3 regions of the Erwinia sp. PME.40.26/001 genome follow, and region 3 is predicted to be linked to each of the others. Evidence: predicted binding sites of a transcription regulator. Region 3 holds the regulator's gene; each other region holds the start of a gene.
What was found. Region 3 encodes LexA, which represses DNA repair genes until DNA is damaged. Its sites were predicted from a motif close to TNCTGTATGTACATACAGNA; they were not measured.

Region 1 (3,280 bases), on a different contig from region 3:
CGCGCTGACCTTTCTCAACGTCATCTTTCAGCAGCTGCAGGGCGGCGACACCGAGGAACGCCGCAAAGATCACCACGCTGATAATAGAGGTCGGACTGGCCCCGGTTAGATCGGCAAACGGGTTTTTCGGCACAAACGACAGCAGCAGCTGCGGCGCGCTGAGGTCAGCAACCTTGCCGACATAGTTACTCTGAATGGCAGCCAGGCGCGCGGTTTCCTGCGCACCCTGCACCAGACCGCTGGCATTGAGACCGAACAGCCAGGTCACGAACACCCCGACCGCCGCCGCAATGGCAGTGGTAAACAGCAGTACGCCAATGGTCAGCAGGCTGATTTTGCCCAGCGAAGAGGCATTGTGCAGGCGCGCTACGGCGCTGAGAATAGAGGCAAAGACCAGCGGCATCACGATCATCTGTAACAGCTGGACATAACCGTTACCCACGAGGTTAAACCAGCTGACCGATTCTTTAATCACCGGGCTGTTTTCACCATAGATGATATGCAGCGCCAGGCCGAAAAGGACCCCGACCACCAGGCCAACCAGCACTTTTTTCGACAGACTCCAGCCCGTGCGGCTGGCTTTGGCCACCAGCAGCAGCAGTGCAACAAACACCACCAGGTTAATAATCAGTGGAAAATTCATTCCCAATATCTCCAAAAAAAAACGGACTACGGTGTAGTCATGCCTGCGGCAGTTAATTTCTGGCGCGCAGTAAGTAAACCAGTGACGGAATGGTATCAGTTAGTGGTGGTGCGGCCTTATATCCAAACGGAATGATTTATAATTTTTTGCACATATTTGTCCGTTTTTTCAGCTTATTGCTGCTTTATAAAGCGCTCGATGTGATTTTGTGCAGAGCTGACTACCTGGCTGGTCCAGTCTGATGCACCAAAAGGCAGCGCGCCGGGGGGGAACCAGATGGCATAGCCCACCAGGGCGAGGCACAGGGCGCGTTCGAGCTGATTGCCTTTCTGGCTTCGGAGCAGGGGCAGGCGGAAGCGCCAGCGGCACGGCCACAGCAGCGGCACGCCAGCGGGCGTCAGCATATCGGCAACGATGTGGCTGAGGTAACCCAGCACCATCCCCTGGAAGGCATCGGCCGGGATCAGCCAGCCCGACGGCAGTTTCAACTGCAGCAGAGCCACGCCACCGACCACCGCCAGCAGGCTGTGGGTAAAGCCCCGGTGGCCAAACGCCCGCGCGATGGGGTGCGACAGCCATGCAAGGCGCTGCCCCAGAAAGGATTTCGGGTGGTCGATATCCGGCAGCAGGCAGGTGAGCAGCGTGGCCGGAATGATATGCCACCAGTCAGCGCTGGCCAGCACCGGCGTCAGTTCAGCACGCTTGGCGAAAATAGCGCTGGCAATGGCAAAGATAAGATGGCCCTCGGCCGTCATGAGAATACCTGGCTACATAACTGTCAATGTATCCAGTATAGGGAATATATACAGTAGAATAAATATGTGACGCTGTAACGAAAGATAAATAAAGTGTGATGGATCGTAAGTTGAACAAGAGGGCGGTCGCGCCCTCTCGTACCGTTCAGGTTCAGCGAGCCAGCCAGCCGCCGTCGACGGCCAGGGTGAAACCGTTGACATAGTCAGAGGCCGGCGAGGCGAGAAACACCACCGGCCCCATCATATCGCTGCTCTGGCCCCAGCGGCCGGCGGGAATACGCTGCAGGATCTGCTGATTGCGTTCTTCATCATCGCGCAGCTGTTCGGTGTTGTTGGTGGCCATATAGCCCGGAGCGATGGCATTGACGTTGATCCCGTGCGCAGCCCATTCGTTGGCCATCAGGCGGGTCAGCCCCAGTACGGCGCTTTTTGACGCAGTATATGAAGGCACACGGATGCCGCCCTGATACGACAGCATCGAGGCGATATTGATGATCTTACCGCCGTGCCCCTGCCGGATAAAACGGCGGGCAACCGCCTGTGACAGGAAAAATAGCGTCTTGCTGTTGAGGTTCATCACCTCATCCCAGTCAGCTTCCGTGAAGTCCAGTGCGTCTGCCCGGCGAATAATCCCGGCATTATTGACCAGAATATCCAGCCGGGGACAGGCGGCCAGCGCCTGCGTCATCACGCTGTCGATACACCGGTTGTCGGACAGATCCGCCGTAATACTGATAAAACGACGTCCGGTCGCGGCGACTTTTTCTGCGGTTACACTGGCGGCTGAGCGATTGACGCCAATAATATCGCATCCCGCCTGAGCCAGACCCAGCGCCATTCCCTGGCCAAGACCGGTGTTGCAGCCGGTGATCATGGCCACTTTGCCTTCAAGATTAAATGTATTCAGGATCATCCTGGCTTCCTTATAGGTCAGTGGGCACGCGCAGTGAAAACAGCAGAACGGGGCGCGCGGGCCGGTACAGGAAGCATAGGCACATGGTGGATTGATTACAACAAAAATGAAACGATGTTTTATTATTTTTAATGTTAATCGTTAGAAATGGATAAAAGGCGAGAGCTGCGCTGCGCCAGGCACCGTTTCACCAGCACCTGGCGCAGGGATCAGCGCCGGGACGATCGCACGGCGTTGCCGTTTTTTTGGGCCGCGAGGGCGAAACCGGCCGACGTAACCAGTAAACCCGCCCCCAGTGCCGCAGGGCTCCACCAGCCAGAGGCATCAAACAGGATGCCGCCCAGTCCGGCGCCGGCGGTGATGGCCAGCTGGATAGTGGCCACCATCAGCCCACCGCCGGTTTCGGCATTCTCCGACAGCGCCTTACTGAGCCAGACACCCCAGGCGACCGGGGCCGGTGTGGCGATCAGACCCCAGAAAGCCAGTAGCAGACTGACGGGGATCACCGCATCGGCCATCACAATCAGCAGTATGGCGATCAGTGCCATGGCAAGCGGAATGGCTACCAGCCATGCGTAAAGCCTGTGCTGAAGCAAGCGCCCTATCAGCCACGTACCGACAAGGCCAAATCCCCCCAGCGCGAATAAAATCAGTGAAAGTTGGGTGACCGATACCCGCGTGACCTCCTCCAGTAACGGGCGCAGGTAGGTAAAGAGGGCAAACTGTCCCATAAACAGAAACAGGATCCCCGCCATGCCCAGCGCAACCTGAGGCTGACGCAGCAGGGCAAAAGGATTAGCGACGCCGTGGCGGCGGCGATCTACTGGCATCAGCGGAAGGCTGCGCCATTGCCAGACAAACGCCACCACGGCCAGCGGCACCACGATAAAGAAGGCTCCGCGCCAGCCAGTATACTGCCCGAGAAAGCTGCCCAGCGGGGCGGCGACCGTCGCCGCCAGCGCATTGCCG
Region 2 (3,280 bases), on a different contig from region 3:
AACCACCAGCACGCCAAGCAGCTGGCGGCGGCTGATAATCGGCACGCCAAGGAAGGAGCGAAAACGCTCTTCCTTTACGGAGGGAATGTATTTGAAACTGGGGTGACTCTGCGCATCAGCAAGGTTGATCGGCTCGGCCAGTCGACCCACCAGCCCGACAATCCCTTCATCAAAGGCCAGGGCGACGGTGCGCCCACGCGGCTTTTTTAGCCCACGCGTAGCCATCAGGTAGTAGCAGCGACGATCGTGATCCGCGAGGTAGACCGAACACACTTCGGTTTGCATCGCCAGACAGATTTCGTTAACCAAAATATCCAGCGCCTCGGTAAGCCGGGGCGCTGCCGCCACTTTCTCAACTATTTCGCGTAGCTGTGTGAGCATAATCTACGTGGCTTAACCTCTCTTCCGTCGAAAACCTGGCGTATTCCGTTGTACGGTATTCTCCTGCAGGGGCATAACCACGCCGGCAAACTCTTTCATCACGCGTCGGTACACGTCGCGCTTAAAGGAGACCACCTGGCGAACCGGATACCAGAAACTCACCCACCGCCAGCCATCAAACTCTGGGGTACTGCTGGTTTGCATATTGATATCCGCGTCATTGCACATCAGCTGCAGAAGATACCACTTCTGTTTTTGGCCGATACAAACCGGCTTTGTGTCCCAACGCACCAAACGTTTTGGCAACTTATATCGTAACCAGTTACGGGTAGATGCAAGGATGCGGACATCCTTGCGGTTCAAACCGACTTCCTCGAAAAGTTCGCGGTACATCGCCTGCTCCGCCGTTTCCCCCGGGTTAATACCGCCCTGGGGGAACTGCCAGGAGTGCTGACCAAATCGTCTGGCCCACAGCACCTGTCCCTGCTTGTTACAAATTACGATACCAACATTCGGGCGGTAGCCATCATCATCGATCACCGGACTACCTCAAACTAAAACTGGATGTTCTGATTGTTTCATACTCCTTACAGACGGTAAACCACTGGTTTCAGGCGATGTGACGATGCCAGGCTGGGATAACTTGTCCATTTTGACAAAGTTATAAACAGAAACGCGGAGAAAAAGGCGATCTTATTCACGTTTTCTGTGGATAGCTTTGTGCAGAACTCTGTTAACAGATGGGGAAAACTTTCTGTCGCTGATAAAGCGCCGTTTTTTAAACTCAGAATAAACCCATATTAATCATTAGGTTTTGACGTTAATCACAGCATTTCCCCCGGCTGTCATCGCTTTGTCATCTGGCCCGGATCGTCAACTGGTGAAAGATCGAACGCTTACTACGTTATCCACAGAATATGCCGATTAGTTGGGCATGAAAACCGCAAAACGGGGTAAAAACCGTGCCGTCAAGGCTGTAAATGGAAACAGTATTATTGTAAAAGGGAAGTTATCCCACTTTTCTGTGGATAAGTACCCCGGTGATCCTGTTCATTGTCGGTGGCAACCCGGGTAAAACTACGGGAAGCAGGGTGAATTCGCGAGGATGAAGGAATAAAAAAACATGGTTTATCATGCTATTATTGGTGTTTTCCCCAGATGAGTAAGTCAGATTCCCTGTGTGGGCAAAACGCGGCTATTTTTTGAACAGAACTCAGGCTTTATGATGACTAACCCGTATCACATCGTTCCTCCTCCACAGGATGAAGAAGAATTGCTGGCTCGTGCCTCTGCGCTGGCCGGGTATACGCTCGGCGAACTGGCTCAGCAGATCTTATTGCCCGTGCCGCGCGATCTTAAGCGCGACAAAGGCTGGGTGGGGCTTCTGCTCGAACGTTATCTGGGTGCCAGCGCAGGCAGTAAACCCGAGCAGGACTTCGCCGGCATCGGCGTTGAGCTAAAAACCATCCCGGTAGATGCCGCCGGCCGCCCGCTGGAAACCACCTTTGTCTGCGTCGCCCCGCTGACCGGAAACAGCGGCGTCACCTGGCAGAACAGCCACGTACGCCATAAACTGACGCGAGTGCTGTGGATCCCGGTAGAAGGGGATCGTGCCATCCCGCTGGCGCAACGTCACGTGGGCGCTCCCCTGCTGTGGAGCCCCGACGCCAGCGAGGAACAGCGCCTGCAGCGCGACTGGGAAGAGTTGATGGATATGATCGTCTTAGGCCAGGTCGAACAGATCACCGCACGGCATGGAGAAGTACTGCAAATCCGCCCCAAGGCGGCTAACAGCAAGGCGCTGACGGAGGGCATCGGTCGTGATGGCCAGCCCATCATGACGCTCCCACGCGGCTTTTATCTGAAAAAAACCTTCACTGCACCGCTGCTGGCCCGGCATTTTCTTCTTTAAGAAATTGTCCTAAAGATTTTCCCACTGTCGTCAACCTTGCGTATAATCGTCGTTTAGCTTTCGTTTAAGTTTAAGGTGTGCTTTTAACATGTTTGAATGGATTGCCGATCCCAATGCCTGGCTCGCGCTGGGCACGCTAACGATCCTCGAGATTGTTCTCGGGATAGATAACATTATTTTCCTCTCGCTGGTCGTCGCCAAACTGCCGGCGCATCAGCAAAATACCGCCCGCCGTATTGGTCTGGCCGGTGCCATGTTAATGCGCCTTGGTCTGCTGGCCTCTATTGCCTGGGTTATTCGTCTGACCGACCCGCTGTTTACCCTGATGGATCACGCTTTCTCAGCCCGTGATCTGATCCTGCTGTTTGGTGGGCTGTTCCTGCTCTGGAAGTCGAGCATGGAGATCCATGAAACGATCGAGGGCGGAGGTGGCGAACACACGACGAAAGTGCATTCGTTTTTCGGGGCCATCGTGCAGATTATGGTGCTGGATATCATCTTCAGTCTGGACTCAGTGATCACTGCCGTCGGTCTTTCCGACCATCTGATTATCATGATGGCTGCCGTGGTGATTGCCGTACTGGTGATGATGTTTGCCGCCCGGGCTATCGGTGAGTTCGTTGACCGTCATCCGTCGGTAAAAATGCTGGCGCTGGCGTTCCTGATCCTGGTCGGCTTCACCCTGATGCTGGAAAGTTTCAGTATTCACATTCCAAAAGGCTATATCTACTTTGCTATGTTCTTCTCCATGGCCGTGGAATGCCTTAATCTGGCACGCAATAAAAAGCGTCCTCTGTAAAATTATCGCCCTGCCCGCCCGCACTGGCCGGGCAAGGTATAATGAGGTCAACATGTCAATGGTACGTTGTGCGCAACGTCTATTTTCAGACTCATACTATTATCGTTACAGGGAAATTAGTTTATTACTACACTGATACCGGTTGAGTAATGAAGAGGGGAGAAAAGTATGAAGTGGATTTTGGGTGC
Region 3 (3,280 bases):
GACACCGCGCAGCAGCAGAAACAGCGTGATAGCCAGCCACAGGCCGTGATTCCCCAGCCAGGGAACGCTGCACAGCGTCAGTCCAAAGCCCAGCGCGGCGACTGCCATACTGTTGCGCATCTCCCTGGCGCGGGTTGCGCCAATGAACATCCCATCCAGCAGATAGCAGCCCACGCCCGCCAGCGGCATCACCACCTGCCACCACAAATACTGGTCGGCAAGCTGGCGCAGCGGTTCAAGGGAGGTCAGTAGCGCGACAATGTGCTCACCCGCCAGGGCATAAAGCAGGGAGAACCCCAGCGCAACCACCAGAGACTGCCGACAGGCCGCATGCCACACGCTCAGTAACTGCCGGCTGTTGCGCGCACCATACGCTTCACCGGAACAGGCTTCCACCGCATAGGCGAAACCGTCCAGCGCGTAAGCAGTGAAAGTAAGAAACATCAGCAGTACGGCATTGACCGCCACGACGTCATTGCCGAGGCGTGCGCCAAACAGGGTCAGCGAGGCAAAGCAGACCTGCAAGAGGAGTGAGCGCAGCATGATGTCGCGGTTCAGACGCAGCAGTCGCGCCACATCTCCCCGCCAGGCCCTTAACATCAGGCGCAGCGACAGACCGCGCATCACCATAACCCGCCATACCAGCAGCAGTCCGACGATCAGACTGGTGTATTCCGCTATTGCCGTTGCCGCTGCGGCCCCCTGCACGCCCCACTTCAGCCCGATGACAAACCAGAGGTCGAGCACGATATTCACCAGATTGCCGACGACCAGCAGGATGACCGGTGCCCGGGCATACTGTACGCCAAGCAGCCAGCCCAAAAGCACAAGATTCGCCAGCGTCGCCGGCGCACTGAGCCAGCGTATTTGCATAAACAGTGCGGCCTGCTGCAGGACGTCATCGCTACCACCCGTTACCCCGAGCGCCAGGTGCGTAATCGGCTGCTTCAGCACAACAAACAGCAGCCCGGCACAAAGTGCCAGCAGCAGCGGCTGCATCAGCGCACGCGCCAGGGCCTGTTTATCGTTAGCGCCAAAAGCCTGTGCCGTCAGGCCGGTGGTGCTCATGCGTAAAAACAGCAACAGCATAAACAGGAAGCTGGTAATAGTCGTGCCAATCGCGACACCGCCCAGATACGTGGGACTGTCGAGATGGCCAATCACGGCTGTATCGACCAGGCCTAGCAGAGGCACAGTGATATTAGAGAGGATCATCGGCAGGGCGAGCCGCCAGAGGCTTTTATCTGCGGGGGTGAGCAGTGTCATCGGAGTCCATCAGCGAAAAACCCTCACTGACGATGCTGTGCGCCACTTAAGCAGCACACAGCATTTAGCGGGGAGTGAAGTACCGGTTACAGCCAGTTGCCGTTGCGGATCACACCGACAGCCAAGCCTTCGATCGTCAGCGTCTGCTGGCGCAGGTCAACGATGATCGGTTTGAAGTCCGGGTTTTCGGGCAGCAGTTGCACCGTATTCCCCTGCCTTTTCAGACGCTTTACCGTCACTTCATCGTCAATGCGCGCCACCACGACCTGGCCATTGCGCACATCTTCTGTTTTATGCACGGCTAACAGATCGCCGTCCATAATGCCGATGTCTTTCATCGACATTCCGCTGACACGCAGCAGGAAGTCTGCGCCGGGCTTAAACAGGTCAGGGTCAACCTTATAGTGGCCTTCAATATGCTGTTCTGCCAGCAGAGGTTCACCTGCTGCGACACGGCCAATCAGTGGAAGACCGTCTTCTTCTTCCATCATCAGGCGAATACCGCGCGACGCACCGGATACGATCTCAATCACGCCTTTACGCGCTAACGCTTTCAGGTGTTCTTCAGCCGCATTCGGGGAACGGAAACCGAGCTGCGCAGCAATCTCCGCGCGCGTTGGTGGCATGCCGGTTTGATTAATGTGGTCGCGAATCAGGTCATAGACCTGCTGCTGCCTTGCCGTTAGTGCTTTCATCCCGCCCCCTGGTTGTTTATACAGTCGACTGTGAGTATATACAGGTATTTAGACATTGAAAACCTAAAGTTGGGCGAAATGCCGTTTGTGGCGATTTTTGGAAAACTCATCGCAAATGCGGCACTAACAGCATGATCCAGACAAACATGGCCAGCAAGATAGCCAACAGTACCGCCGCAGACCCCATGTCTTTCGCCCGCCCGGCCAGCGGATGAATTTCACTGCCGATACGGTCAACGACGGCTTCGATGGCGCTGTTGAGGATTTCCACAATAATCACCATCACCACCGACCCTATCAGCAACACCCGGGTGACCGCATCGACGTCCAGCCAGACGGCGATGGCAATAGCGATAATGGCCGCCACGGCTTCCTGGCGAAAGGCCGCTTCATGCTGCCAGGCCGCGCGGATGCCTTTCCACGAGTAGCCAGCCGCTTTTATGATTCGTGTCAGTCCGGTGACATTATTTGCCATAATCAGGGAACCCTTTGAGAAGTTTAACGTCAATGAGTGGAACTACAGGTTTTTCAACACCACAGATTCTGTTGGCGCTTTCTGGTATGCTTGCGGCGCTTTGCTAACAAGAGGCTTCATGTTGTCTATGTCAGGTTGGCGTAATTTATATTATAACTTATTGAATCTGCCAGTTAAATTACTGGTAAAAAGTAAGGCAATCCCGGCTGAACCGGTTGCCGAACTGGGGCTTGATACGTCGCGTCCTATTATGTATGTGCTGCCTTATGATTCAAAGGCGGATCTCCTTGCCCTGCGTGAGCAGTGTCGCAAACAGGACCTTCCCGATCCCCTGGAACCGCTGGAGATTGACGGCACGGTCCTGCCCCGTCATGTGTTTATCCATGATGGCCCACGCGTATTCCCGTATTTTGTGCCGAATCTGCAGTCGGTCAAGCTGTTCCACGAATATCTCGACCTGCACCGTAACCATCCCGAACTGGATGTGCAGATGGTGCCGGTATCGGTGATGTTTGGCCGTGCACCTGGCCGCGAAGTTCAGGGTGACGATCAGCCGCATCTGCGGATGCTGAACGGCATTCAGAAATTCTTTGCCGTGCTCTGGCTGGGCCGCGACAGCTTCGTGCGCTTCTCGCCGATGGTGTCACTGCGCCATATGGCGACCGAACACGGCACCGATAAAATCATTGCCCAGAAGCTGGCACGCGTCGCCAGAATGCACTTCGCCCGCCAGCGTCTGGCCGCCGTCGGTCCGCGCCTGCCGGTACGTCAGGACCTGTTCAACAAGCTGCTGCAGTCCAAGGCTATCGCCAAAGCGGTAGAGGATGAGGCACGCAGCAAAAAG

Region 1: the regulator LexA is predicted to act here: its motif matches at 1,417-1,436, upstream of ACZ3HG_RS01810 (metal-dependent hydrolase).
Region 2: the regulator LexA is predicted to act here: its motif matches at 1,354-1,373, upstream of mutH (DNA mismatch repair endonuclease MutH).

Annotation. Positions count from the first base shown of each region.
Region 1 is NZ_JBVHNP010000001.1:322,350-325,629, forward strand. Features, by position in the region: gene ACZ3HG_RS01805 (L-cystine transporter) at 1-643, opposite strand, end outside; gene ACZ3HG_RS01810 (metal-dependent hydrolase) at 817-1,398, opposite strand; gene kduD (2-dehydro-3-deoxy-D-gluconate 5-dehydrogenase KduD) at 1,550-2,311, opposite strand; gene ACZ3HG_RS01820 (MFS transporter) at 2,521-3,280, opposite strand, start outside.
Region 2 is NZ_JBVHNP010000002.1:501,169-504,448, reverse strand. Features, by position in the region: gene ptsP (phosphoenolpyruvate--protein phosphotransferase) at 1-381, opposite strand, end outside; gene rppH (RNA pyrophosphohydrolase) at 394-921, opposite strand; gene mutH (DNA mismatch repair endonuclease MutH) at 1,607-2,293, shown strand; gene ACZ3HG_RS09780 (TerC family protein) at 2,382-3,092, shown strand; gene ACZ3HG_RS09775 (YgdI/YgdR family lipoprotein) at 3,261-3,280, shown strand, end outside.
Region 3 is NZ_JBVHNP010000015.1:29,164-32,443, reverse strand. Features, by position in the region: gene dinF (MATE family efflux transporter DinF) at 1-1,266, opposite strand, end outside; gene lexA (transcriptional repressor LexA) at 1,353-1,961, opposite strand; gene ACZ3HG_RS22315 (diacylglycerol kinase) at 2,068-2,436, opposite strand; gene plsB (glycerol-3-phosphate 1-O-acyltransferase PlsB) at 2,564-3,280, shown strand, end outside.